DNA from 4 places in the Fictibacillus arsenicus genome. Region 2 is predicted to be linked to each of the others. Evidence: riboswitches for the same ligand, from Rfam matches in the RefSeq annotation. Region 2 holds a riboswitch; each other region holds the start of a gene.
The links. Region 2 has a riboswitch for S-adenosylmethionine ahead of ABE41_RS04555 (PLP-dependent aspartate aminotransferase family protein). Riboswitches for the same ligand answer to the same signal wherever they lie in the genome.
Positions count from the first base shown of each region.

Region 1: it holds a riboswitch for S-adenosylmethionine, as region 2 does, so the genes downstream of both, ABE41_RS11355 (bifunctional homocysteine S-methyltransferase/methylenetetrahydrofolate reductase) here and ABE41_RS04555 (PLP-dependent aspartate aminotransferase family protein) in region 2, are expected to answer to the same signal.
Region 3: it holds a riboswitch for S-adenosylmethionine, as region 2 does, so the genes downstream of both, ABE41_RS11400 (YezD family protein) here and ABE41_RS04555 (PLP-dependent aspartate aminotransferase family protein) in region 2, are expected to answer to the same signal.
Region 4: it holds a riboswitch for S-adenosylmethionine, as region 2 does, so the genes downstream of both, ABE41_RS15745 (methionine ABC transporter ATP-binding protein) here and ABE41_RS04555 (PLP-dependent aspartate aminotransferase family protein) in region 2, are expected to answer to the same signal.

Region 1 covers NZ_CP016761.1:2,201,783-2,210,115, reverse strand. The annotation lists gene ABE41_RS11365 (sirohydrochlorin chelatase) at 1-439, shown strand, start outside; gene ABE41_RS11360 (precorrin-2 dehydrogenase/sirohydrochlorin ferrochelatase family protein) at 455-1,069, shown strand; SAM riboswitch class I at 1,094-1,207, shown strand; gene ABE41_RS11355 (bifunctional homocysteine S-methyltransferase/methylenetetrahydrofolate reductase) at 1,270-3,120, shown strand; gene metH (methionine synthase) at 3,113-6,565, shown strand; partial or broken gene ABE41_RS11345 (IS1182 family transposase) at 6,686-8,040, shown strand; partial or broken gene ABE41_RS11340 (IS1182 family transposase) at 8,237-8,333, shown strand, end outside.
Region 2 covers NZ_CP016761.1:848,537-856,869, reverse strand. The annotation lists gene acsA (acetate--CoA ligase) at 1-457, opposite strand, end outside; gene ABE41_RS04570 (ABC transporter ATP-binding protein) at 454-1,182, opposite strand; gene ABE41_RS04565 (ABC transporter permease) at 1,198-2,043, opposite strand; gene ABE41_RS04560 (aliphatic sulfonate ABC transporter substrate-binding protein) at 2,068-3,054, opposite strand; gene ABE41_RS04555 (PLP-dependent aspartate aminotransferase family protein) at 3,111-4,901, opposite strand; SAM riboswitch class I at 5,091-5,207, opposite strand; gene ABE41_RS04550 (hypothetical protein) at 5,384-6,490, opposite strand; gene ABE41_RS04545 (nitroreductase family protein) at 6,735-7,382, opposite strand; gene ABE41_RS04540 (hypothetical protein) at 7,470-7,700, opposite strand; gene ABE41_RS04535 (hypothetical protein) at 7,787-8,308, opposite strand.
Region 3 covers NZ_CP016761.1:2,212,294-2,217,130, forward strand. The annotation lists gene ABE41_RS11380 (nitrite/sulfite reductase) at 1-799, opposite strand, end outside; gene cysC (adenylyl-sulfate kinase) at 814-1,413, opposite strand; gene sat (sulfate adenylyltransferase) at 1,379-2,575, opposite strand; gene ABE41_RS11395 (phosphoadenylyl-sulfate reductase) at 2,600-3,304, opposite strand; gene ABE41_RS11400 (YezD family protein) at 3,411-3,554, opposite strand; SAM riboswitch class I at 3,640-3,745, opposite strand; gene ABE41_RS11405 (sulfite exporter TauE/SafE family protein) at 3,961-4,837, shown strand, end outside.
Region 4 covers NZ_CP016761.1:3,068,621-3,076,953, reverse strand. The annotation lists gene sigI (RNA polymerase sigma-I factor) at 116-871, shown strand; gene ABE41_RS15755 (anti-sigma-I factor RsgI family protein) at 961-2,082, shown strand; gene ABE41_RS15750 (PNPOx family protein) at 2,210-2,554, shown strand; SAM riboswitch class I at 2,632-2,756, shown strand; gene ABE41_RS15745 (methionine ABC transporter ATP-binding protein) at 3,099-4,124, shown strand; gene ABE41_RS15740 (methionine ABC transporter permease) at 4,117-4,785, shown strand; gene ABE41_RS15735 (MetQ/NlpA family ABC transporter substrate-binding protein) at 4,811-5,629, shown strand; gene ABE41_RS21470 (hypothetical protein) at 5,693-5,818, shown strand; gene ABE41_RS15725 (carboxymuconolactone decarboxylase family protein) at 5,904-6,284, shown strand; gene ABE41_RS21275 (YuzK family famiily protein) at 6,531-6,683, shown strand; gene sufC (Fe-S cluster assembly ATPase SufC) at 6,929-7,714, shown strand; gene sufD (Fe-S cluster assembly protein SufD) at 7,734-8,333, shown strand, end outside.

The sequences.
Region 1 (8,333 bases), 1.4 Mb from region 2:
CGAAGCCACTTCTCATTTATTGTGGGAAAAAATCACAAAACGAGTTTCTAGTGTAAGTAAGAACTCACACCTTTTATTGGTTGGAAGAGGAAGCAGAGATCGAGATGTAAAGCGGGATTTAGAGAAAATTGCATTTAATCTTCAGCAACATTATGGCATACCTAGTATTCAAGCCTGTTTTCTAACCGGTTCATCTCCAAGTTTTGAAGAAGTATTATGGAACAGTAAACAAACATACGATCAAGTAATTGTTGTTCCTTATCTCTTGTTTTCAGGTCTATTAATAAATGGAATGAAGCTTACAATAAAACGATATGTGGAACATTCACAACAAGAAATAATCCTATGCGAGACGCTTGGCTTTCATCCTATATTAAAAGAGGTATTACTGACTCGGATAAATGAGACACTTCAAACAAAAGAATTTGCAATATTTTAAAAAGTGAGGTATATTATGTACCCTATACACGTAGACCTATCCGGTAAAGAAGTTGTTGTAGCAGGAGGCGGTCCTGTTGCTTACCGAAAAATAAGAGATCTGCTGAAAGAAAAAGCAATAATAACTGTCATTAGTATTGATGCAGTTAAAGAGATTCAGGAATTACATGAACAAAGTAAACTCACTTGGATTTCTAGAGAGGTTAAGAGTAACGATTTCGAGAAAGCCTTTCTTATTGTCGCAGCGACTAATTTAAACGAAGTGAATGCTGAGATTGCTAATAAAGTGAATGAGAACCAGCTTATTAATGTAGCAGACCAGACACAATTAGGCAATTTTATCATTCCAAGCGTTGTCAGAAGAGGTAAACTAGTACTCTCAGTTTCAACCTCTGGGGCTAGTCCCAGCTTGTCTATCTTAATAAAAAAAGAACTTCAGCAAATGTACAGTAAAGACTATGAATCTTATTTGGAGTTTTTGTTTGAATGCAGAACAATCATTAAGAATGAAATTCCGAAAATAAAAAGGAAAGCTTTATTGACGGAACTCACAGATCCTGTCTTTTTACACGATGTGAACAAACGTTACGGATATAAAAAGACATTGTTGAACAAAAAGTTCGTAACCTAGTTAAGTAACCATAATTGAATAAAACCCTTATCAAGAGAGGTTGAGGGAGCGGCCCTATGAAACCTCAGCAACCAGCAGCGTAAAGCTGAAAAGGTGCTAATTCCTGCGAGTCCACATAATGACTTGTAAAGATAAGAAGACCAAACGCTGAAAAAAGTCTTCTTTCTAGAAGGCTTTTTATTTTATATAAGGAGGCTGACATGAGCTTAGTAACTGATTTAAAACATAACAAAATTTTAATCGGCGACGGTGCTATGGGTACGCTTCTGTATTCATACGGCTCGGATTTTTGTTACGAAGAATTAAATCTTTCGCAACCGGAACAAATCTATAATATTCACCGGGCTTATCTAAATGCTGGCGCTGACATCATTCAAACAAATACGTATGCAGCCAACTATTCAAAGCTAGAACGTTATGGCCTCCAAGATCAGGTAAAAGAAATCAACAAAGCAGCTGTTCAAATTGCGAGAAGAGCTGCCAAAAACGAATATGTTGTAGGAACCATTGGCGGAATCCGCGGCATTAAACCAAACAGTATTTCGCTTGATGAAATTAAACGCAGTTTTCGTGAACAGCTCTATTGTTTACTCATGGAAAACGTAGACGGTATACAGCTGGAAACGTATTACGATCTGCAAGAACTCGAAACCGTATTAGAAATTGCTAGAAAAGAAACGTCTCTTCCAATGATTGCTCAAGTTTCCCTTCAGGAAATAGGTTTTCTGCAAGACCGAACCCCAATTTCAGAAGCTCTGTTGCGTCTTGAGGAAATCGGTGCGGATGTAGTGGGATTAAATTGCCGGTTAGGTCCTTATCACATGCTGAAGACACTTGAGGAAGTACCGATTCCTAAAAAAGCATTTATATCTGCGTTTCCGAATGCCTCACTGCCTTCATATTCAGATGGAAAGTTCCAATATGAGAGTGATGCTGAGTATTTTAAAGAATGTGCTCATCTGTTCAGAGAGCAAGGTGTCAGTGTTCTAGGAGGCTGCTGCGGTACAACACCTGAACACATACGTGCTTTTTCGAATGAACTTAAGAACCTGCAGCCTGTAAAAGAAAAAGAAGTAAAACAAAGACAAAGAGATATTGTAATTCAGTCTGCTTCAAAGTCTATGTATGTTCCGCTTTGTGAAGAAGTAAAGAAGAAACAATCCATCATTGTTGAATTGGACCCGCCTCGCAAGCTTGATACGTCTGGATTTATGGAGGGTGCGAAGGCTTTAAAAGAAGCGGGAATCGATGCTCTGACACTGGCTGATAATTCTCTTGCATCTCCACGAATATGCAACTCAGCATTAGGATCGATTGTTCAGTCAGAATTAAATCTTCGGCCGCTCGTTCATATTACGTGCCGCGACCGGAATTTAATCGGACTTCAATCACACTTAATGGGTCTTCATACACAAGGAATACGTGAAATATTAGCTGTAACTGGAGATCCAGCAAGTGTCGGTGATTTTCCTGGTGCATCATCTGTTTATGATGTCACTTCATTCGAACTGATCAAACTCATTAAGCAGTTTAATCAAGGATTATCATTATCAGGAAAAGAACTAGGAGAAAAAACTTCTTTTAGTGTAGGAGCAGCTTTTAATCCAAATATCAGGTTAATTGATAAAGCTGTTGAACGTTTAGAAAAGAAGATTGAATACGGTGCAGACTATTTTATAAGTCAGCCTATTTTTTCAGAGGAAAAGCTAATTGAAACCTATGAAGCCACCAAACACATTGATAAACCGATCTATATAGGAATAATGCCATTAACGAGTTCGCAAAATGCTGAATTTCTTCATCATGAAGTGCCAGGGATAAAATTATCTGACTCTGTACGTGAACAAATGGGGAAATTTAAAGAAAGTCCTAAACAAGCAAGCGTTGAAGGCTTAAATATAGCAAAGTCACTTTTGGATACAGCTATGGATCTTTTTAATGGTATTTATCTCATCACTCCATTTATGCGTTATGAACTAACTGTTGAGTTAGCCAAATATGCACGAATGAATCATCCATCCCTGTTAGCAAGGAGGTCGCAAAATGCCTAAGACATCAATAGAAGGTCAGCTGAAAAAGAGAATATTAATTATGGATGGCGCAATGGGGACGATGCTTCAAGAAGCAAAGCTCACAGCAGAAGATTTTGGCGGCGAGGAATATGACGGGTGTAATGAATATTTAAATGTAACAGCACCAGATGTTATTGAATCCATTCACTTAACGTATCTGCAAGCTGGCGCAGATATCATTGAAACGAATACCTTTGGGGGAACTAATCTTGTTTTAGACGAGTATGATCTTGGCGTACGAGCTTATGAGATTAATAAGTTAGGAGCGGAAATTGCGAGAAAAGCAGCTGATGCAGTTTCTTCCGAAAAATGGCCGCGTTTTGTTGCGGGATCTATGGGGCCAACAACGAAAACATTAAGCGTTACTGGCGGTACGACATTTGATGCGTTAAAGGAAGCTTATGCAGAACAAGCAAGAGGACTGATCGACGGCGGTGCAGATCTGCTCCTATTAGAAACAAGTCAAGATATGCTTAATGTAAAAGCAGGTTTTTTAGGAATCAAACAAGCGATTGAGCAAACTGGAAAAAGAATTCCCCTCATGGTATCAGGAACCATCGAACCGATGGGAACAACATTAGCTGGTCAATCGATTGAAGCGTTTTATATTTCATTAAAACACATGAATCCGTTAGCAGTTGGCTTAAACTGTGCAACTGGACCTGAATTTATGCAAGACCATATCCGCTCACTTTCAGATCTATCAACATCTGCAGTCAGCTGTTACCCGAATGCAGGGCTGCCGGATGAAGAAGGAAATTATCATGAGACTCCCGAAAGTTTAGCAGCTAAATTGTCGGGATTTGCAGAAAAAGGTTGGCTTAATATTGTTGGAGGCTGCTGCGGAACAACGCCTAAACATATAGAAGCATTAGCAAAAGTAATGAAGAATTATTCACCACGATCGATTCAAACGAATGAAACGCATATGGTCTCAGGAATTGAACCTTTCATTTATGATGACCCAACTTTAAGGCCGATCATGGTCGGTGAGCGTACGAATGTCATTGGCTCAAGAAAGTTTAAGAGGCTTATTGCAGAGAAGAAGTTTGAGGAAGCCGCTGAAATCGCAAGGGCTCAAGTAAAAGGCGGTGCACATGTACTGGATGTATGCTTAGCAGATCCAGACAGAGATGAACGAAATGACATGGAAGAGTTCATGAAAGAAGCAGTTAAGAAGGTAAAGATTCCTTTCGTAATCGACTCAACTGATGAAGATGTTATTGAGCTAGCTTTAAAATATTCACAAGGTAAAGCTATCATTAATTCTATTAACCTTGAAGACGGAGAAGAACGATTTGAAAAAGTGATTCCGCTTCTGCATAAGTATGGAGCCGCAGTTGTAGTAGGAACCATCGATGAAAAAGGAATGGGTGTTTCAGCAGAACGAAAGCTTGAAATTGCAACAAAGTCGTATCAGCTTTTGGTGGAAAAATATAAAGTCTCACCTTCGGATATCATATTTGACCCCCTCGTTTTTCCTGTAGGAACTGGTGACGAACAGTATATCGGTTCAGCAAATGCAACGGTTGATGGAATCCGGCTGATTAAAGAGAGTTTTCCTCAATGTCTCACGATTCTCGGTGTGAGCAACGTGTCATTTGGACTTCCACCTGTGGGTCGGGAAGTATTAAATGCCGTATATCTCTACCACTGCACACAAGCGGGACTAGATTATGCGATTGTAAACACAGAGAAACTAGAACGATTTGCTTTTATTTCTAAAGACGAGATCGATATGGCGGAAAACCTGTTATTTAAAACAACTGATGAGGCATTGGCAATCTTTACTGAATTTTATCGAGGGAAAAAGAAAGAAACGAAATCGAAGCTACCTGACATGACGTTAGAAGAGCGGCTGCAATACTACATTTTAGAAGGAACTAAGGAAGGGTTAATTCCCGATTTAGAATTGGCATTAAAGCAATACTCTGCACCTCTAAAAATTATAAACGGACCGCTCATGGATGGCATGAAAGAAGTAGGAAGATTATTTAACGAAAATCAGCTTATCGTTGCTGAAGTTCTTCAAAGTGCAGAAGTAATGAAAGCGTCCGTAGCATTTTTAGAACCATACATGGAGAGTAACGATAATTCATCATCTAAAGGAAAGGTATTGCTCGCAACCGTCAAAGGTGATGTTCATGATATTGGGAAAAACCTGGTAGACATTATATTAAGCAACAACGGATTCCAAGTTATAGATTTAGGCATTAAAATCGCCCCGCTTGAATTGATTGAGGCTGTAAAGAAGAACAAACCTGATATTATCGGGTTGTCAGGTTTGTTGGTAAAATCAGCTCAACAAATGGTTTTAACTGCTAATGACATGCGTGAAGCGAGTATTTCCACACCGATTTTAGTTGGAGGCGCCGCTTTATCCAGAAAATTTACCGATACGAAAATCTCTAAGGAATATGATGGGATGGTTCTGTACGCAAAAGATGCAATGGAAGGCTTATCACTTGCAAATCAACTTCAAACTCCTGAGGATCATGAAAAGCTCGCGGCTGATTTTAGTGAAAGAAAGAGAACGATAGTATTAGATTCTGGACGATCCGATGGAGGTACTGCAACTGCAACGGCTGTTAAATTAAGATCAAGCGTATCACAAAAAGCACCGGTTTTTATACCAAGTGACACAAAAAGGCATATTTTAAGAAACTATTCCTTGTCTCACATTCAGCCATATATTAATTTACAGATGCTTTTAGGTCATCACCTTGGCGTTAAAGGAAAGATATCACGATTGCTTGAGGAAAAAGACGAGAAGACACTTCATATCAAGTCAATCGTTGATACGTTGTTAACTGAGGCAAAAGAAAAAGACTTAATAAATCCTTCTGCGATGTATCAGTTCTTTCCAGCACAATCTGATGGAGACAGTGTTTTGATTTACGATCCTGTAGATCATCAAACAATTATTGAGAAATTTGATTTTCCAAGACAGTCCAAAGAGCCACATCTCTGTATAGCAGATTACCTTAAGTCAATAGATAGCGGGGAAATGGATTATGTTGGCTTGTTTTCTGTAACTGCGGGTACAGGCATAAGAGAGCTTGCTGCTGACATGAAAGAGCAGGGACGTTTTTTAGAGAGTCACGCTCTTCAAGCATTGGCACTTGAAACTGCTGAAGGTTTCGCAGAGCTCGTTCATCAGCAAATGCGTGACCGCTGGGGATTTCCTGATTCCGTTGATTTTACAATGAGAGAGCGGTTTTCAGCACGCTATCAGGGGCAGCGGTTTTCATTTGGCTATCCTGCATGCCCAGAACTTGAAGATCAGGAAAAGTTATTCAAACTGATTCAACCGGAAGATATCGGCATACAGTTAACAGATGGCTGTATGATGGAACCCGAAGCCTCCGTATCTGCTATAGTATTTGCGCACCCAGAAGCCAGATATTTCAACGTGTTAAGTTAAAAGGTATAAAAAGAAAAAGCACCTTCACAGGGTGCTTTCAGCTTGTAGACAAAGTCAGATGTCTACAAGCTTTTTTTATTGTAGAATTAAATTAGATAATGTTTGAGGGGAGAAATTTACATGTTATCTAAGCATTCTACTGAAGGACGTCACCAAGTTACTCTAGCAGCTCTTGACGAGCTTGTACCTCAGGATCATTTGGTACGAAAAATTGATCAAGTCATGGATTTTGACTTTATTTATGATGCCGTAAAACATACATATTCTTTGGATAATGGCAGACCGAGCGTGGACCCTGTTGTTTTAGTCAAAATGGTGCTCCTTCAATATTTATTTGGTATTCGATCAATGCGCCAAACGATAAAAGAGATTGAAACGAATGTCGCTTATCGTTGGTTTTTAGGCTATGACTTCAGCGAGAAGATACCTCATTTTTCAACGTTCGGGAAGAATTACGCACGTCGTTTCCATGATAGTGATCTTTTCGAACAGATCTTCTATCGGATTCTACGTGAAGCTACGAATTATGGTCTGGTTGATCCCACTATTGCTTTTATCGATTCCACGCATGTGAAAGCCAATGCCAATAAGAAGAAGTTTGATAAGAAGATAGTACGTGTGGAAACGCGCAGCTATCAAAACAAACTTGAAGAAGAAATCAATATCGACCGTGAGGCACACGGAAAAAAGCACTAACCCCTCAAACAAAAGAAGATACGAAAGAAGTTAAAGTGAGCACTACGGATCCGGAGAGTGGCTACTATGTAAAGGACGAACGGGAAAAGCTGTTTGCGTACTCTTTTCACACCGCCAGTGATTCAAGAGGTTTTATTCTTGGAAGTCTCGTCACCGGAGCCAATGTTCATGACAGTAGAATGCTCGAGCCACTTGTAAATCAGTTGTTAGAAAACGTAGGAAAACCGAACGCCTTAGCTGTAGATGCAGGATATAAAACACCGCCGATTGCCAAGTTTTTGATGGACCAGGAAATTCGCCCAGTAATGCCTTACACACGACCGAAAACCAAAGATGGATACATGAAGAAGTACGAATATGTTTACGATGAACATTACGATCAATACATATGTCCGCAAGGCGAAACGTTACCCTATAGAACGACGACCCGCGAGGGCTATCGTCAATACGCTTCCAATCCTTTGAAGTGCAAACAGTGTCCTTTGCTTTCTCAATGTACGCAGAGTAAACAGCACATCAAGATGATCCACCGGCACATCTGGGAGGAGTACTTGGAGGAAGCCGATCACCTTCGTCATACGGAGGAGAATAAAAAAATATATGCACAGCGAAAAGAAACGATTGAACGTGTCTTCGCTGATGCAAAAGAAAAGCATGGTATGCGTTGGACGAAGCTGAGAGGGCTTAAAAAAGTTTCCGCGCACGCGATGCTTACTTTCGCTGCCATGAATCTTAAAAAACTGGCAAACTGGACATGGCGAGGTCCATGTCCAGTGTAAGTTAAGCTAGAATTCCTTTGGAAAACCTAGAAAAAATGAACAAACCCCATCTCAAATCAATTTGAGATGGGGTTTGTCTACGTTCTGAGAGGTCTCTTATAAGAAGAGACCTCTCAGCTTGTAGACAAAGTCAGATGTCTACAAGCTTTTTTTATTGTAGAATTAAATTAGATAATGTTTGAGGGGAGAAATTTACATGTTATCTAAGCATTCTACTGAAGGACGTCACCAAGTTACTCTAGCAGCTCTTGACGAGCTTGTACCTCAGGATCATTTGGTACGAAAAATTGATC
Region 2 (8,333 bases):
GGTCTGTAATTAAAAAAGTTCCGTCACAGTCTGCAATGCGGTCTCTAACTGCATCTGACATAAATGCTTCAAACAGAGGACCGACAACTGCTCCTAGTTTAATAGCTGCTAGCATTGCAATATGGCAATCAGGGTGTTTTGGCAAAAAGACAAATACGAAATCCCCTTTTTTTACACCATGCTTGGAAAGCACTGCTGCCCATCTATCTGTTGTTTCCTTGAGTTCCTGATAAGTGATCTTAAATTCCTGTGAATCATCCAAGTAATGAAGAGCAACCTTCTCACCGCGTCCCTCTTCCACATGGCGGTCCACACATTCATACGCCATGTTCGTCCTTCCGTCATCTCTTCTGTTAAACTTTTCTGTTATGGAGATCCATGAAAATGGTGCGTCATCTCTGTCAGTCACAACATTATAGGTCCCGTTTACAGGCTCAATGGCTGCTAGTTTTGTCATCGCTCGTCACCTGCTGCTTTCTTTTCAACATTTAATAGATTCAATATATGTGCCTTCTGTTTTGATAGATAAGCATCTCCACGCGTCCTCGGCTTTGGTTTCTCAACAGCTACTTCAGCAAATACTTCTCCTGGCTGCCCTTTTAAGATGAAGATTCGATCGCAAAGGTAGAGAGCTTCATCAATATCATGTGTGACAAGCAGCATCGTCGTTTGCTTTTTTTGCCAGATTGATAGAAGGAGATCTTGCAGCTGCATTTTTGTAAATGCGTCTAGTGCGCTGAAGGGTTCATCTAAAAGCAATACCTCAGGATCTGTGATCAGCGCTCTCGCGATTGCTGTCCGCTGTGCCATCCCGCCAGAGAGATCTTTCGGATAATGATTTTCAAAACCAGTCAATCCTACAAGGTCTAAATACGTTTGATATTTGTTTGAATTTCGTTCTTCCTTTTCTAAACCGAATGAGATGTTGTTCTTAACAGACAGCCATGGCAGAAGTCTCGGTTCCTGAAACATCATTCCAATATTGTCGTTTCCATCTTTTGATGAAATCTTTCCTTCGTAGTTCGAATCAAGTCCGGAAAGCACACGCAGCAGTGTACTTTTACCGCATCCGCTTGTGCCCAAGATCCCGATGATTTCTCCCTTATCGACGGAAAAATTAATGTTCTGAAATCCAGCCTGGTTATTGTTAAACGTCCGTTTTAAACGGTTAATCTGAAGCATCTGTTTTCCCTCCTTCTACGCTTGGTTGCTTATGCTGTCCTGCCATTTAAGAGAGCGGTATTCAATCCATTTTAGTATCGCGTCTGTCACTTTCCCTAATACGGCAAAAAGCAGGATACTGGCAATGACCGTGTCTGGTGAATACGTGTTCTGGCCGACGACCAGCAAATACCCTAATCCTTCACTTGCTCCCATCAGTTCGGCTGCGACAACAAACATCCAGCCAAGTCCTAGACCGCTTCTCATCCCTGTAATAAAAGATGGCAATGCTGCTGGTAAAATAATGCGTTTCGTCAGCTGAAATGGAGATAGCTGATAAATCTTGCCTACTTCTATCAGCTTTCGGTCAACCCCTTGAATGCCTGCCACGATATTCAAATACACCGGGAAAAACACGCCGACTGCAATCAATGAGATCTTGGAAGGTTCACCTATTCCCATCCATAAAATAAACAACGGTACCCATGCGAGAGAAGGAATGGAACGAACCGCTTGAAACAATGGGTCAAGAAGCTGTTCAGCAGTTTTGGCATACCCGACGACGGCTCCAATCACAACCGCGGCTCCTGTACCAATCGCAAATCCTAAGAACACGCGTGTTAACGTAATAGAAACATGACCGAATAGAGAACCATCCCTATACATGCTTATTATCTTCTCTAAAATAACGCTTGGTGCTGGAAGCAGGTGAGGCGCCAGCAATCCAGCTTTCGCAGCCAGCTCCCAAGCAATAAGCAGGACGACTGGCAAAATTGAACCAAGAACGATACCGCGTCCTTTTTTGAATAAACCTTTTGGAGAAGAGAGCTTAGCAGCAGCTGCTCTCTCTCCCGCTTTCCATTTTTGAGTTTCTGAAATCACTGGCACTTCCTCCTTCCTTCTGTGTTATTTATTGATTACTTTTTCAGCAAACTTAGGGTTAATCAATTCTTTTACGAGTTTCTGGATGTCTGTATCCTTTTTGACAATCTCTTCTGTCTGAAGTACTTCGCCTGCAGCCGATATAGCTTTTTCGTGCTGTGATCCTGGAACAGGTTCCGAGAAGTTATTTCGTTCGAGTTGTTTTTTAGCGACATCTTCTTTTATCCCCGCCTCTTCAGATAAAAGTTTTGCTGCTTCTTCTGGATTTTCCAGTGTCCATTTTCTTGCTTTTTCATAAAGCTCAATCACTTGTTCCACTTGCTTCGGATGATTCTTAGCAAACTCTGAGCGAACATTCAGCGTTCCGTACGTATTAAAATCTGGATTTCGGTAGATATATTTTCCTCCAGATTCTAACTCTGTTCTTGCCATATGCGGATCAAGTCCTGCCCAGGCATCTACTTGACCTTTGATTAGAGCGTTTGCACCATCAGCATGCTGAAGGTTTACGATCTGAACATCTTTTGCTGAAAGTCCAGCTTCACTTAGAGCACGCAATAAAAAGATGTGAGGATCTGTTCCGAAGGTTGCCGCTACCTTTTTTCCTTTAAGATCTTTTACATCCTTAATCGGGCCTCCATCTTTTGCTACCAATGCGGTCCATTCAGGCTGTGAATAGATATATACAGATTCGATAGGTGCACCTTTGTCTTTTGCAATAAGTGCAGCAGCTCCGGCAGTTGAACCGAAGTCCACACTATCGGAATTCAGGAACTCCAGCGCTTTATTGCTTCCCTGGCTTTGCACCCACTCTACTTCAATGCCATCTTTTTTAAATGCTTCCTCTGCCCAGCCAAACTTTTTAAGTGCCAGACTTGTTGGCGAATAGAACGCGTAATCCAATCTGATCTTTTCTGGTTTTTCTCCTTCTTTTGCTGAGCTCGAACAGCCCGCTAATAACAGTGCAGCTGCTAAACTAACGAGCAGCGTTCCTTTCCACCAATTCTTCATAATCAGTTTCCCTCCACTTTTGTTATCTCTATTTTTGGCTTTTATTTTTTTATTTCTTATACTTCACACGCATACGTTGCGATCGTACCTCTTAAACGCTGCGCTTCCTTATAGGTACATCTGTTGTGAACCACATCAATTCCCGCTTCTTTTGCGATCCTCGCAGCTTCCGGTGAAATGACTCCTTCTTGAAGCCAGAATACTTTTGGCTGGGTGATCGCAGCTTCTTTCGCAAGTTCAATAGCTGCTTCAGGACTTCTAAACACTTGAACAACATCGATCGGGAACGGAATGGACTTTAGATCTGGATAAGCTTTTTCATCGAGCACTTCCGTTTCTCTCGGATTTACCGGGACGATCTTATATCCAAGACGCTGCATTTTGCGTGCAAGTCTGTGGCTAGGTCTTGCCGGATTGGAACTTAACCCGACGATTGCAAGTGTCTTTGGCCGCTGAATCTCCTGGCCGTTTTCAACTGCTCTGTATAATGAGGACTGCAATGCCCAGCGAATCACACCTTCATCATTGATCGTAATCTCTGTTTTTTTCGATCCGATCCCCGTTGCTGCTTGAATCGCCCGGTCCAGATCGTTCGTTAAGTCTTTTACTGATTCAAGACCGATTGATAAACGGATAAGTTCCTCAGTTACTCCGGTCGCTTTTAACTCTTCATCACTTAATTGCTGATGAGTTGTAGATGCTGGATGGATAATCAGAGATTTTGCATCACCAACGTTCGCTACATGTGACCATAATGAGATGTTGTTGATCACTTTACGCCCAGCATCACGCCCGCCTTTTATTCCGAAGTTCACGATCGAACCAAAACCGTTGCTTAAATATTTTTTAGCCAGCTCATGACTTGGATGTTCCTCAAGCCCAGGGTATGAAACCCAATCTACTGCAGGATGCTTATCGAGATATTCTGCGATCTCCTGCGCGTTTTTCGCATGTTTTTCAACACGAAGGTGCAGCGTTTCTAATCCTTGTAAAAGGAGGAATGCATTGTGAGGGCTCAAACAAGCACCAAAATCTCGTAAAAGCTGAACCCGAAGTTTCGTAGCGAATGCGAGTGTTCCAAAATCAACCGCATATCTCAAACCGTTATAACTGCGATCCGGTTCAGTGAATCCTGGGAATTTTTCTGAGTTCCAATTAAAGCGTCCGCCATCAACGACCACCCCGCCGATCGCTGTACCATGTCCGCCAATCCATTTCGTAGCTGAATGAATAACAATATCTGCTCCCCAGCTTAATGGCTTTGTGACATATGGAGTTGCGAACGTATTGTCGATTAAAAGCGGCACTCCGTTTTCGTGTGCAATATCTGCAACAGCTTCAATATCAAGTACGTTCAAACTGGGATTACCGATTGTTTCAGCAAAGAACGCTTTAGTGTTCGGAGTTACGGCTTTTCTGAAATTCTCTGGATCTTCGGCATCAACAAATTTTACGTTGATTCCGTATTTCGGGAGAGTAATAGAAAATAGATTGTAAGTGCCGCCATAAAGGTTTGTTGCAGCTACGATCTCATCACCCGCTTCTGCAATGTTCAATATAGCTAGCGCGATCGCTGACATACCTGAAGAAGTTGCCACTGCGGCCACTCCGTCTTCAAGAAGGGCTACTCTTTTTTCAAATACGTCAACTGTCGGATTACCGATTCGGCTGTAAATGTTCCCTGGCTCTTCAAGAGCAAATAAGCTCTGTGCGTGGTCCGTATCCGAAAAAACATAAGACGTTGTTTGGTAGACTGGTACAGCCCGCGAGCCTGTTGTTGGATCAGGCGCTTGCCCTCCGTGTAAAAGCAATGTGTCAATGTCGTATCCATCAAATGATTTTGTCATATAAATCTCTCCTTTTTGTGTTTTATATCGATAAAATGTATAGGAAAACTAGGGATAAAGGTTATAACTTTTCCCTTGAACGATATTCAATTTTTAAAATGAAAAATAAAAATTTGAGATGAAGTTGTTGTGAAGTTTAGAAGAGGAAAAAAAGAAAAACCCCCTTCCTAAGAAGAGGGTTTTGGCCTCCTCTTATCTGTCAGATCGAAAAATGATCTGTAGGAATTGGCACCTTTCCAAACCGAATGTGGTTTGTTGGTTGCCGGGCTTCATCGGGCCTAGTCCCTCCGCCTCTCTGGATAAGAGATATCAAATTATGTTTAACACATTAACGTGTTGATGTTTGTATTGTTCTTGAATAGGATTATAGTCCATTCGGTTTTTAAAAGTCAACCGTTTTTTGAAAACTTTTAAAAGTCGTACAAAAAGCTTATCGTTCAACTGTCAGTTTTCAAATTAAGAATATGCCTATGCTATGCGCGTTATGCCAACTTCGTTCCGCTTTTTTCATCTTCCCATTGAAATTCTTCTATTCTTTTAACAAGTACAGGAATTCTGTTGGCGATTGCAGCTTTTTCGCCGTAACGAATTTTTTGTTCTAACGTCATGTCAGAATGCAAGACTTTTTGCTGAAAAGCAGTTAAGCTTGTCAGTTTAATAAATTCCTCTTGTTTCACCCGTCTCCTTACAGCAGCATCACCATTACAATAGCCTTCCATAAATCCGTCAGCTATGGTTTGCAGCTTTTCTTCAAAACGGTCAAACTGATGCTTCGCATAACGAGGTGCATTAAAAAATGAAGGATACAGTGTGTGATAATTGTTTATAAAGTTACCAGCTAAAGAATCTCCGCTGTATAGGAGCGGAACGGGGTCGATAAGACTTATCCTTCCATCTGCATGAAGCAATATATTTTCAGGAGAGGTATCCTGGTTTGTAAGTATAATGTGTGATTCATCAATCTCCCTGTTATTCATGCATTCTTCTAAATGAGTCGTTGCAAATGGGAGAATCGGCTGATCATAGTTTTGGATGAACTCTTTAAAATCGCTTAAGTACTCTTCGTTCTCTTCCTTCATAAAATCAGTGACACTCGACTGAAACTGTCCTTCAACAGCTGTACCATTCCATTTCAAGTATCCGAATCCCTTTAAACTGTGCTGGGCAGTGTCCATATTTCGGAAAAATTCACCCATTTCTGCACCAGCCTGAAATGCTTCCATGAACGTAAAGCTCTCAAGTTTTATCGCTTTTCCAGCATATGATTCAACGGTAAACGTCTTATCTTTTTCAACATGATAATGAAAAAACTCCGGACAGATACCAGGTTTCACGCTGTTTGCCAGTTCGTAATAGGCTTTTGTTCCTGCGTATTCTGCATATGCTGCCGCCTCGTCAAACTCTACCTTCTTCCCGTAAGCTTCCGCCTTTGGAAACCTTACAACAACTGCTTCTCCAACACGCAGCTGAACAAGATATGCCTGATGCCATGCGCCTTCACCTAAGTATTGAACTTGCGTGGTATCTTTAAGAGATTCAAGCCCGCTCTTTTGCAGCGCAAAGTCTATTAAATCAAATGTTTCTTTCATAGATGTTCCTCTTTCTTTGTTCATCATACTTTTATCCTGCATATATTCGCTAAGTGTCGAAAAAAATCCTTTTTCCATTTTTTTCTGATGAAGATGTCGCTCGTAAATTCCGAATAGCGCTCATAAATCTCAAAAAGCGCTCGTTCAGCGAGCATAAATACTCGCGAACGAGCTCCAATTTCCCTTATAAAACAAAAAAACGGCTGCTCCAGGTCAATAACTAACCCAGATAGCCGGTTTCATATTAATCTACATACGTTACTATCTCTTCAACTGCTTTTCTAGCCAGTTTTTTTGGCTGGTCTTGGGGATGGCCGAGTGAGATTACCATATTGATCTGCTTTTGAGCAGGAATATCTAAAAATTCACGGATGGCCTCCTGTGCTAATAAAACAGGACCCGTCATCGGACATGATCCTAGACCGCGCGCGTGGGCTGCGAGCATTAAGTTCTGGATAGCAAGACAGCTGCTCTTGATGCCTTCTTCTTCCCAAACGGCATCTTCTGCAAGCTCGATCGGATCAAAGATTTTTTCACGGAATTTAGATTCATACGGAGTAGCTAAACAAATGATTAAAACGGGAGCTCCCGAGAATGCAGTAGCATATGGACCAAATGAACGTGTCAGCAGTTTCGCTTCCTTCGTCTTTCCGTTCTCTTCTGCTTTTGCCGCAAGTTTATGAATGGCATCCCAAGTCATTTCTTCAATCTTTTTCACTTTATCTCTATTACGGATCACAATAAATTCCCACGTCTGCGAGTTTGTGTCACTGGGTGCATACCGGGCACAATCCATGATTTCGTATAGATCTTCCTCTGCAACACCTTCATCTGTAAACTTACGGACGCTTCTTCTGCCGTGTACAATTTCTTTAAAATCTTCGTATTTCATGTTTGTCTCCTCTGACACAATTAATAGTTAACTACTCGTATTATACAAAAGATTGGAATGACCTACAAAAAACGTTAAAAACAGTGCTTATTTCGCACTGTTCTTTGGGGTTATTGCTTTATTTTTATTATTACCTTTAATCCTTAAACCAACAGCTATAAGAGAAGCTCCTAATAAAACACTGACGATGTAAAGTGAATCCGTATTAAAGCTGCCTTGCTGAACCACTGCTTTTTCTGCTTGGTTACCAATAAAAAATGTGCTGACAAGAACGATTACACCAGCTGTGATTAACCCTGCTTTGATCCATGGTTTCATATTTAAAACCACCTTTTCCCTTTTACATTTAACTTATTCGAGGGAAAAAACAGAATACCTTTTACAACAAAAACAAATCCTTTGAACTAGTTCGCTTTTGCGAAGTTCATTTTCTCTTCTACAAATGACCGTACTTCTTCTTCTGCCTTTTTCTTAATAATAAACTCAACGTAACGGCTGCCTGTATGAAAGCGAACCAGCCCCCAGCTAGGATATCCTGGATTTTCTGCTTGCAGACCTGTTATCCATTCAACAGAATCAACCTGTCTCCACTCATAAAAATGTTTTGCTGACACAATGCCGTTCTTACCGATCGCACCTCGCAAAATTTGTGTAAAGTATAAAAGGGTAAGAATTACAATCAAACAAAGCATCATTATGTTTACGGTTAAAGACAATTTTAAGAAACCAAATCCTTGTGTAATAATCACAAATATTACAATCTTATTCGTCCAAAAGTTCTTTTGCGTATATTCACCGCTATATGATAATCCATACACCGGCTCTGATTTCTTTTTATCATTTATATTCTTAAAAAAATTATAAATGGACATTCCGATACCAGCGGAAATGATAATTGCAAAAACAATATCTAACATCGCCCCCATCAATATCTCCCCCTTTTCTCTCTAC
Region 3 (4,837 bases), 1.4 Mb from region 2:
CGAGGTGGCGTTTATCCCTATAGCCGTAATCACGGAAAATGGTAGTAATCGCAATAGCCACTTCTTTTACCTGATGCGGTTCTATAAAGACATCAAGCGGCTGCGCTAAGAACGGCCTCGATGATAAACCACCGCCAATCTTAATATGAAAACCAGGAATCTCTTTATCATCAACTTCTTTATAAGCCGGAGTAAAAGCTACACAATTTATCTCCGCATGCGCACTGTTGTTCACATTAGAACTGATGGACATTTTATATTTTCTCGGCAGATTAGAAAAATCTTCATTGTGCTGAAAGAATTCATACACTTCTTTTACAATCTCTGATGTATCAAATAGTTCATGAGGATCTATCCCGGCAATCGGATTCCCCATAATATTTCTCGTAATATCACCGCATGCCCCTGCACTTGACAGCCCAACCTCTTCTAAACGTTTAAATATATCCGGGATTTGTTCAATGGTCAGCCAATGAAACTGAATAGCTTGTCGTGTCGTGATATCAAACACGCCTCTTCCATAATCTTTGCATATGTGAGCAAGAGCTTTTACTTGTTCGTAGCTTAAAATGCCAGATGGTACATTGACCCTCATCATGAAGTATCCATCTTCTTTCGGTCGCTGTAAGTACAGACCTGCCCACTTAAAATTGTCCCACTCTTCTTTCGGTATAGAGGCGAATCCTTTTTTTGAGTAATGAGGGATATCCTCAAATATTTTTAATCCGTCTTTTACGAGCTTCTTTTGTTCTGTTTTATTGAGCTTAGGATTATCAGCCCACGCTTTTTCATATGCCATATTATCAGTCCCTTTTATATGAGTTTTTTCTCTTGCAAATAAGTCAAAATTGCATCTACACTCTCAGATACATTCTTTTCATTTGTTTTAACAGTAAGAGCAGAAGACACCGGTTCCTCGTAGGGAGAATCGATTCCAGTGAAATCAGGAATCTCTCCTTTGCGAGCTTTGCTGTACAGTCCTTTCGGGTCCCGTTTTTCACATTCTTCGATCGGGCATGAAACAAAGATCTCGATAAATTCTTCTTCCGAAACGATCTCTTTTGCTTTTTCACGGTCTTGTAAAAATGGTGAGATGAATGCTGTCAGCACCACTGTGCCGTTATCAACAAAAAGCTTTGATACTTCAGAAATTCTGCGGATGTTCTCCGTTCTGTCTTCGTCAGAAAAAGATAAGTCCTTGTTCAATCCATTTCGGATGTTGTCACCATCCAGCACATAGTTACGGATGTTTCGCTTATATAACTCTTTAGCGAGTGCATTTGCAATGGTGGACTTTCCTGATCCGGACAATCCTGTAAACCAAAGGACAAAGCTTGAATGGTGGTTTTGCTTTCGCCGGTCTTCTTTTGTAATGGAACTATCGTGCCAGACGGTATTGTGCTGTGTGCTCATTTGTATCTCCTTTAAGTTGGTTTTCTTCATGTCGTCTTAATCCATTGATCAACACTTCAACGACTTCCTTCCGGCTGAATGTACTTGGAGGCAATTCCCCATTTCTTAGAAGTTCTCTTACTTTCGTTCCAGATAAAATCACATGATGTTCACTGGAATGCGGACACGTTTTAGAAGAAGCCATGGTCTCACATTTTGTGCAATAGAAGCTGTGTTCAAAGAAGAGTGTGGTGATACCGATCTCATCGGCGGTAAACTGTGAAAAGATCTCCTGAGCTTCATACGTCCCGTAATAACTGCCTACACCAGCATGATCACGGCCAACAATAAAATGTGTGCAGCCATAGTTCTTTCTCACAAGTGCGTGAAAAATGGCTTCGCGCGGTCCGGCATAGCGCATCGCTGCAGGAAATACAGCAAGGAATACACGGTCACTCGGATAATAGTTTTTAAGAAGTACGTGATAGCTTTCCATACGTACATCTGCAGGTATATCATCAGACTTCGTTTCGCCGACTAGCGGGTTTAGAAAGAGCCCATCAACCGTCTCGAGCGCTGTTTTTTGAATATATTCGTGCGCACGGTGCACTGGATTTCTCGTTTGAAAACCAACTACTGTTTTCCACCCTAAACTGCTAAACTTTTTTCTAGTTTCATTTGGATCTAGGTGGTAGTTCTTAAAAGATTTTTTTTCAGGCCGTTTAACGAGCGTGATGTCCCCGCCCACATAAACTGTCGGCCGCTCAAGCAGCTTATTTACGCCTGGATGTTCTATGTCAGAAGTTTTATAGACTTTCTCTGCTTCAATATGCTTATCTGGGAAATAGATATCACCAACCTGCAAGATCCCGTATGTCTCGCCATCACACACGAGCCGAACATCTTCTCCTGTACTAAGAGATTGTGCGGTTTCATGAGTCACTGGCAATGTAATCGGGAGACTCCAAACAGTTCCATCACTCAGCCTGATACGATCTACGACAGATTGATAGTCTGCTTGATTTAAAAACCCGGTTAATGGGCTGTATGCTCCGATGGCTATTAATTCAAGGTCACTAAGTGCTGTTGCATCAAGCTCAATTTCTTTTTGTATGTGCTTATACGGTGTATCCGGTCTAAAACGATTAATTAATGTTCCTCCGTGTGCATGTAAAGTTGCCATATTGTTTCTCTCCTCCTATTTTTCTTAGCCTTCATGAAGACCACATTCTAATTTCCCAGTTCCTGACCAACGGCCGGAACGGAGATCCTCTGGGTCAATAGCGGCTTTAGTGCAAGGTTTACAGCCGATACTTGGATACCCATTATCGTGAAGTGTGTTATAAGGCAGATTATGTTTATGGACGTATCGCCATATGTCTATCAACGTCCAGTGAATGAGCGGACAAATCTTAATACTGCGGAAACGCTCATCTTTGTTAATAAACTGCGTTTTTTTCCTCGTAGGTGACTGTTCACGGCGCAATCCTGAAAGCCAGGCTTTTACACCGTTGAGCTCTTCTTCTAAAGGAATTATTTTTCTAATGCTGCAGCACTGATTTGAATTTACCTTCCAAAGCTCTTTACCATGTTTAATTGCTTGTTCCTCAAGTGTTACAGCTGGTTTTTTAAGCTTAATTCTCAGCCACGGATACCTTTTCTTTGCAGCATTAATCACCTCATATGTTTCCTGAAAATGCAGCTGTGTATCTAAAAAAACTACTTGAGCATCTGGTTTGACTTGAGAAACAAGATCCACTAAAACACTTCCTTCGATTCCAAAGCTGCACGCATATACGAGATCGTCGTCATACATTTCATACGCCCATTTCAGGACATCTAATGCACCTTTCTCAAGGTTGTCACTATTAAACTCTTGAATGTTGTTATCCCATGTTTCATAGGTGAGCAATTTTTTACCTCCTTCATGAAAAACAAATAGACCAACAAAAAGCGGCTTTAACGTTTTAAGGGACATGCCCTTTACGTTAAAACCGCCTCTAGTTTTCTAGTCAGCGCTATTTAATTCGTACCTTCTCGTTTTTTTCGAGTTGAATCACTTTTCCATCTTGCACGATTAAAGTTACGGATCCAAATTTGATGTTGCTCAGCATTTTCTGAAGCTGAGGAAGAAAATCGTTTTCACTCTTTTCGTTCGCCACTCCACTGGCCTCCCTTTTTTACAAAATATCTCTAATAAAACAAAAAACCTTCCCATTTCGGAAAGATAGTGGAGGTAAACGTATTACCTTATCTTCCAAAATGTAAAAACATTCTGCTGGAGTTAGCACCTTACGAATCGCAGGTTGCCGGGTTTCATCGGGCCAGTTCCCTTCACCACTCTGGATAAGAGTTTAATTTTTAAAAATCATATCACATCTGAAACGGATATCAAGCCCTAATTTTTTTATTTCTTGTTTTTTCTGAAAAAATTAAACCTGCAGTTGACAATTTGTCTTCCTGGAACATATAGTAATAACTAAAATTTCATCCGAATTTGCTGATCGGAAAAACCGAAGGCTCTTAACATGACTTGTTAAGGGCCTTTTTATTTTGAGGAGGAATTTGATGAAAAAGTTAATAGTTCTAGCGCTTATTGGACTTATGGCACAGCTGATCGACGGCTCACTCGGAATGGCATATGGGGTTACTTCGACTTCCCTGCTCTTGGTAGCGGGGATTGCGCCCGCAGCAGCATCTGCCTCTGTCCACCTTGCTGAAGTTGTGACAACAGCAGCATCCGGAGTTTCCCATATTAAGTTTGGAAACGTTGATAAGCAGGTGGTTCTCCGCTTAATTCTGCCGGGTTCGATCGGTGCATTTTTAGGCGCTTGTTTTTTAAGCAGCCTTCCAGGAGATATTGTGAAACCATATGTTTCTCTATTTCTTATTATTCTTGGAATCTATATTTTGTTTCGTTTTCTCTATAAACTTGGAGAAAGAAAGACGGCACCCTCTGAAAACTCTTTTTCAAAAAAACAGCTAATGCCCCTTGGCTTACTTGCTGGATTTCTAGATGCGACAGGTGGTGGTGGATGGGGTCCTGTAACAACTCCTGTCCTTATGGCAAAAGATATGAAAACTAGAAAAGTTATAGGTTCCGTTGATACGAGTGAATTTGCTGTAGCCGTTTCAGCTTCTGCTGGATTCTTTATTGCTCTTGGATGGGAGCAAGTTGAATGGCTCTGGGTTGGTGCCCTCATGGCAGGCGGTATCGTTGCAGCTCCGATTGCTGCATGGCTCGTCCGAATAATTCCCTCACACATTTTAGGGGTCTTAGTTGGTGGGCTGATTATCGTAACTAATGTTAGGACTCTGTTTTTGACCATTGGTTTGTCATCTCATGTTATGTTTGCCATTTATTTTGTTCTTGCGGCATTTTGGGCTGTAGGTATCATCTATACAGTAAAAAGCTTTCCGAAAAAAAGTAATGACGAAAATAAAA
Region 4 (8,333 bases), 1.8 Mb from region 2:
TGTTACATGTTTGCTCCCGAACGATTAGTGGTAAATAAGAATGATTTTATGAAAACAAAAACAAACGAAGATCGAATAAAACAAGTAATTTTTTTAGCAGGGGTGATTGATAATCATGACATCTTTAAATTTAAATGCAGTATTTCCTATAGCAAAGAACAAAATGACAAGCATAGAAGATAAAGTATTAACGATCCAGGAAAGAAACGATGAAAAATTAAGAAATGAACTAATTGGTGATTACCAACCATTCATTAAAAAAGTTACATCAAAAGTGTGCAGTCAATATATAGATCGAACAATGGATGAGTTTAGTGTAGGTCTTTTTGCCTTTAATGAAGCGATAGATCAATATCAAGAAGGACAAGGCAGCCGCTTTTTATCCTTTGCAGATATGGTAATCAGACGCCGTGTCATTGACTATATCCGTAAAGAAGTTCGTCAAAACAGATTGATTTTTCTCCAGCCGGATGAAGAAGATGAAGAAGGCCGTTTAGAAGAAAGCTATGCTGAACAAAAGGCAGCTATGGATCATTTTGAAGATCAGATTCAAGTAGAAAACCGTGTTTATGAAATAGAAGAGTATCAAAAGCTTTTAAAAACATTCGGACTAAACTTTAAAGTTTTAAGCAAACATTGTCCAAAACACGTTGATGCACGTGAAAATGCCAAAGAAATTGCTCGCCTTTTAGCAGAAAATGAAGAACTTGCCGCATTTTTAAAGGAAAAAAAGCAATTGCCGATAAAAGATTTATTAAATATGGTATCCTGTAGTCGTAAAACCATAGAGAGAAATCGAAAGTATATAATAGCGGTATCATTAATATATTTAGGCGATTTCCAAGCGCTGAAATCATACATTCAGCCTTAAGGTGAGGTATATATGATTGCATGGTAAGGGGGATTACTTCCTCTTGCCTGTAATTACTACTGATCCTGCAACTTGCGGGAGGGATACAATTGAAAAGCGGCAGCGGCATTGTAATAGAGGTTAACAACAGAAAAGCGACTTTGCTTATGAAAGATGGAACATTTGTAACGGTAAGAGTACCAGCAGGCAAAAATCCATCAGTGGGCAGAGAATATCAGGCTTCTTATTTTTCGGAAAGGAAAAGAAGTCTTTTTGTGGTGCCATCTGTAGCAGCGATACTTGCTGTTGTTCTTCTATCAGGTTTGATCCCGATTGGAAGCGAGTCAGCGGCAGCGGCTTATGTAAGCTTTGATATTAATCCAAGCTTAGAAGTGGGCGTAGATGAGGAAATGCAGGTTATCCAAATTGATGCATTTAATGACGAGGCAAAAAAAATCATAGATAAATATGATCTGAACGTTGAAAATCAATTTTCATTTGAAGACTTTGCTGATCAGCTTATTAAGGCATATGAAGAAGAAGGTTATATGGAATCAGACCATTCTATGCTCATCACAACCATTTCCAGTGAAGAAGGCAATGATAAGACTGAAGCAGCTCTAGATGAAGCAGTAAATTCAATCGTGAAGAAGACTGTTGTAAAATACCCTGTCCGTATCACTGTTTCAGAGTCTAATCCTGACACTCGTGAAAAAGCAAAGCAGCTTGGAGTGTCTTCAGGAAAATATAAAGCATTTCAAACTGCAAACATAAACGGCAAGACTTTAACAGAAGAGAAGATAAAAGAGGTTAACTTTCAAGAGCTAAAAGTAAATACTTTATCCTCTAATGACATACAAAGCTTACCGCACCCAAGGAAAATTAACACCGAAGCCCATGAACGAAAGAATGACATAAAAATAGCAGTCCCTAAAAAAGCAGTTAGCCAACCAAAAGAAGTTAAAAAGCACAGAGAAAAGCATCACAATCAAGATAATCACCATAACAAGAAACAAGAAAAATTGGTGAAGCCTAAAGAAAGAAAGTTAAATAATAGCGATAACAAGCATCAAAATCGTGCGTTTAACAGCAATAAACAAAAGAATAATGAACATCAAAACCGAAACGCGAATAATCATCACAAGAAAAATCAGCAGGACCGCAATAAACAGGACCGCAATAAACAGGACCGCAATAAGCAAGATCGCGACAAACATCGTAACAAACATTAGCACTAAATATGGTTAATACTGTCGTAATTACAAAAACGATTTTTACTGACTGTCGAACGCTTTATAAAGGTAAACACTCCGTTCCTCTCGAAAAGGTGAAATAACAACCAATTCGGGGGGATTTTATATGCTGGATGTCACCTTTTTTGAAAGACAGATTGGAAAAAGTCCATACTTGCCATTGTATAACATTCCGGTTAAACCTAGATTTAGTCTCAATGATGAAACTACCTTGAGGATTGATTACAGAGAAGGAGAACGTAATCGTATCGTTGTTTTCAGAGGAAATCCAAAGTATCTATCTATGATGCTAGATGGGAAAATGAAGCTTACAACACTCCTTCGCCAAGAGATGATCGAGTTTCACGGGACGTTAAGACAGCGGCTGAAATGGGAAGCCATATTCTATTTAAGCTCTCATTGGGAACAAATATCTGCAGGCGTCTTGATTAAAAGTGTTAAAAATGTTTGACACGAATCGACAGCGGTGATATTATTCATCTCAGTGATTCAAAAATGCATCGTTTTAACTTAATAACGCAACGCTTTAACTTATCACGAGAGGTGGAGGGACTGGCCCTATGAAACCCGGCAACCGCTAGCTGTATGTAATCCATACTGACTAGAAAGGTGCCAATTCCTGCAAGGCATTCAATTGTCTTGGGAGATGAGGAGAACGCGCATAGAATATTATATGCCTTTCTGCTCATATTGAAGCAGAGGGCATTTTTTTATTTGAATGGTTTGTTGATTGGATTGCAAGGTGCGAGACTCCAGCGGGATTAGCGTGCCAGCTACTTGAGTATTCTTCCTCGCAAGGCATGCGACGAGGAAACTCACTTCGTTAGGAGTTGCTTGTAGACGCAGGAGCACACAGGTTTTATTAAGACTCCTAACGGCGCAAAGCGCAGAGGAAGCTCACCGCACGCCCCGCGGAAAGCGAGCATCCTGGAGCGGAAATCAACAGCTTCTAATTGCAATTTAAAGTATTACAGATGGAAATGAGGTTAGTTCTATTGATTAATTTACATTCAGTCCGTAAAGTCTTTCAAACCAAAGATGGTGAAGTGAAGGCTGTTGATTCGGTAGATTTAAACATAAAACAAGGTGAAATTTACGGCATTATTGGATACAGCGGAGCAGGGAAAAGTACACTTATCCGAATTCTTAACATGCTGGAAAGACCGACAAGCGGTACGGTTACGATCGGCGGAAAAAATATGTCTGAGCTATCTTCTAAAAAACTTAGAGAAGCTAGACAGGAAATAAGTATGATATTCCAGCACTTCAACCTTTTATGGTCGAGAACCGTTAGAGAGAACATTGCTTTCCCGTTAGAAATCGCTGGATATCCGAAAGAGAAAATCAAGCAGCGTGTTGACGAGCTGATTGATCTTGTCGGACTAGAAGGCAGAGGCGGTTCATATCCTTCACAGCTGAGCGGGGGCCAAAAACAGCGGGTTGGTATTGCGAGAGCACTTGCCAACGAACCGAAAGTTTTATTATGTGATGAAGCCACTTCAGCACTTGATCCAAAAACAACCGACAGTATTTTAGATCTTCTAGTAGAAATCAACCAGAAGCTAGGTCTAACTATCGTGTTGATCACACATGAAATGCACGTCATACGAAAAATCTGTCACCGAGTTGCAGTAATGGAAAAAGGAAAAGTGGTAGAAGAAGGCGATGTACTGAGCGTCTTTAAAAACCCTAAAGAATCCATTACAAAGGATTTTGTAAAACAAGTTACAGAACCAGAAGAAACAGTGGATACCATAAAGCAATTTATAGAGGAGTTTCCTGAAGGCAGAATTGTTCAGCTTACTTTTGTAGGAGGCAGTGCCGGGCAGCCTTTAATTACAGAGCTGATCCGAAACTTTGAAGTGGATGTTAATATCCTGCAAGGTAAAATTACTCAAACTCAAAATGGTCCATACGGTACATTATTTATCCAAATAAAAGGTTCTGAAGCGGCACTTTCTAACGCTATGGAATTTTTAAATAGTGTTCAGGTAGAAGTTGAGGTGATTCATAATGCTTAGTACTTGGTTCCCGAACGTTCAGTGGGATGTTGTTTTAGAAGCAACGAAAGAAACTTTATATATGTCGGCTATTTCCGTTTTTGTAACATTCATTTTAGGTCTCGCTTTGGGGCTTGCCTTATATTTAACCGCTCCAGGCAACCTGTGGGAAAACAAATTCTTAAATAGCATCATTGCCATTATTGTTAACGTGTTCCGTTCTATTCCGTTTATTATATTAATTATTTTGCTGATTCCTTTTACGCGCTTTATTGTAGGGACAATGCTTGGAGCAGAAGCAGCACTGCCAGCTTTGATTGTCGGAGCAGCTCCATTTTACGCGCGTATGGTTGAGATTGCTTTGAGAGAAATTAATAAAGGAGTAATTGAAGCAGCGAAATCAATGGGTGCAACAAACACTCAAATTATTTTCAAAGTACTTATTCCCGAAAGCACCCCAGCACTTATTTCTGGTATTACCGTTACTGCGATTGCTCTTGTAAGCTACACAGCAATGGCTGGTGTAGTTGGAGCAGGAGGACTTGGAAACCTTGCTTATATGGAAGGCTACCAGCGGGATAATGCAGAAGTAACTTTAGTTTCAACTGTTCTGATCTTGGTCATCGTATTTGTTATTCAATGGATAGGAGATCAATTCACAACAGCTTTAGATAAAAGATAAGCACATACAACAAGGAGGAAATCACATGAAAAAAGTATTTTCTATTATTTTGCTTGCTGTAGTTGGTGCAGCACTAGCAGCTTGCGGCAATAAAACAGAAGGTGGCATCAGCGACGAAAAGCTGATTGTCGGGGCATCAAACGTACCTCATGCTGAAATTCTTGAAGAAGCAAAACCACTTCTAAAAGAAAAAGGTGTAGAGCTCGAGATCAAAACGTTCCAGGATTATGTACTTCCAAACAAATCTCTGGATGAAAAAGAAATCGGAGCAAACTACTTCCAGCACGTTCCTTATTTAGAATCACAAATGAAAGACCACGGTTATAAATTTGAAAACGCAGGCGGCATCCACATTGAGCCTATCGGAGTTTATTCTAAAAAATACAAGTCTCTAGATGAATTGCCACAAGGTGCTACGATCATCATGTCTAACTCTGTAGCTGACCACGGGCGTATGCTTGGTCTTTTAGAAAAAGAAGGTCTAATCAAAGTTAAAGAAGGCGCTGGTACTGAAGCGCAAGTTAAAGATATTGTAGAAAATCCAAAGAAATTAAAGTTCAAAGCAGATGTTGATGCAGGAATGCTGCCAAAAGCATATAAAAACGGTGAAGGGGATGCAGTACTGATCAACACGAACTATGCGATTGATGCAGGTCTAAATCCGCAAAAAGACGCTATCGCAATTGAAGGCTCAGATTCTCCATTCGTAAACATTATTGCAGTACGAGAAGGAGATAAAGATAAGAAATCTGTTAAAGCTCTAGTTGAAGTATTGCGTTCGAAAGAAATTCAAGATTTCATTGAAAAGAAATACGAAGGTGCAGTAGTGCCTGTAACTGAATAAATGAATGAAGGGTGTCTCCACTTGATGAGGCACCCTTTATGTTTAATTTAAGGTGGACAATAAATGGATGGAATTGAAAAAATATGTGATGAGGACGTATTTTTATGTGATAGTAAGTCATTTTTATGTGATGATAGTCATTTTTTATGTAATTATGCAGACTTTTTATATGATGGTGTATTTCTTTAAAGAATCCTTTCTCCTTACATATCACCCACAAAAAAAACCCATACTAATCCTGTTTACTAAAACGTGACAGGAGTGTAACGACAAAATGAAACAAGAAGATCAACAAATGCCAGGATCAAACTCTGCACAATATCATCTTATCCGGTATAAAGAAGGTTTAGGAAAATATAACGAAAATATGCCTGAATTAACACATGCATATAACGAATTTACGCGCCACTGTTTTAAGGAAGGCGAAATTTCCGAAAAATATAAACAGCTTATTGCGCTAGGGATCAGTATTTATTCACAAGATGAGTATTGTATCATTTATCATACAAAGGGATGTCTTGACCAAGGATGTTCTGAAAATGAAATCCTGGAAGCTGTAGGCGTGTCTGCCGCATTCGGCGGTGGAGCAGCTATGAGCCAGGGAGTAACCCTTGTTCAAGAGTGTATTAAAGAGTTGAATAAACCACGCCATTAACTTTTCCATACATTAACATGTTTTATTTATATTAAAAAAGGTAATGGAAGTAATGTAGCGGATTCAGCAGGATTATAAAGGGATGTTCATCTTCTATAGATGAAAGCACGCAGTACCCTCTCACAAAACTTGGCATTGTATCATATGCAAGTTGTGGATCTGAAGAGCTGCTGATAAGCTATAACTATCTAAACTCGAAAGGATTGATTCATTATCCACCCCATAAAAGTAAAGCATACATCTGAAATGGAAAAAGCAATGCACCAATCACATGGTTGCGGTTTTGCAGAGTATGAAAGGGACTTGGAGAAGCGGTTAGATGTTGAGAAAGACCGTGAAAAGGAATATAAAAAAGGTTTAGAAGTAGCGGCTGATGCAACTAGAAATCATACGCCGTAAAGATAAGATAGGGAATAAAAACAAAAGGCTGACTCAAAAGGTGATATAATGCCTGATGAGTTAGCCTTTTTTCGAATTTCTCAAATAAACAATGAATTATATGAACACAATGGTAAAGTTCATGGCTCGTTCCCTTGAACATACTTTTCATTTGTTATAAGATTAGAATGAGAATAAATTGAGAATGGCTATTTAATGCCTTATTTCAAAAATCTTAAGAATGATTTCTTAATGGAGGTTGTATTATGTCAGCACCTAATTTAAAGATTGAAAATCTTCGTGTATCGATTGAAGATAAAGAGATTATTAAAGGTTTAGATCTCGAAATAAATGGTGGAGAAATCCATGCGATCATGGGGCCGAACGGAACAGGTAAGTCTACTCTTTCTGCAGCGTTAATGGGGCACCCGAAATACGAAGTAACATCAGGGAAGGTTACATTCAATGGTGAAGACCTTTTAGAAATGGAAGTTGATGAGCGTGCACTAGCTGGTCTATTCCTAGCTATGCAATATCCATCAGAAGTAAGCGGTATTACCAACGCAGACTTCCTTCGTTCTGCAATTAATGCAAAGCGTGAAGAAGGCGACGAAATTTCACTAATGAAGTTCATCCGTGAGTTAGACAAGAAGATGGATCACCTTGAAATGGATAACGCTTTCGCTCACCGTTACTTAAACGAAGGATTCTCTGGCGGAGAAAAGAAGCGTAACGAAATTCTGCAAATGATGATGCTTGAGCCGAAATTAGCAATCCTTGATGAAATCGACTCAGGACTAGATATCGATGCTCTTAAAGTAGTAGCAAAAGGTGTTAATGAAATGCGCAGCCCTGATTTCGGATGCTTAATCATTACTCACTACCAGCGTTTATTGAACTACATCACACCAGACAAAGTACACGTAATGATGCAAGGCCGTATTGTGAAATCTGGAGGACCTGAACTCGCTCAGCGCCTTGAAGCTGAAGGTTATGACTGGATTAAAGAAGAGTTAGGTATTAAAGACGAAACTGTCGGTCAAGAAGCGTAAGCAATAAGGGGGACTATACATGTCAGTTGATACGAGCCTAAGATTTGATAAGGACTACGTAAACGGTTTTTCAAGCAGCAGACAGGAACCCGCTTGGCTGCAGGAGCTTCGTTTGCAAGCATTGGAATTGGCTCAAAATCTTCCAATGCCTAAACCGGACAAAACAAAGATTGATAAATGGAACTTTACAGATTTCAAACATGAAGCAACGGGTAATGCTGTAGCTTTCAATGAACTTCCAGAAGACGTTAAAGCATTGATTGGTTCAGAAGAAGATGCGAAGAACGTTCTTGTAATCCATAACGGTACACCAGTGTTTTTCGCATTGGAACAAGAAGTTAAGGATCAAGGAGTTATCTACACGGATCTCTTAACAGCTGCAAAAGAACATGAAGACTTAGTTAAAAAGTACATCATGAAAGCTGTTTCAGCTGATGAAAACCGTTTAACAGCTTTGCATGCATCACTATTTATGAATGGTGCGTTCCTTTATGTTCCTAAAAATGTAGAACTGTCTGCACCGATTCAAGCTGTTTATTATCAAGATGATGAAGCAGCACTGTTTAACCATGTAATCCTTGCAGCAGAAGACAATAGCTCAGTAACGTATGTAGAAAAC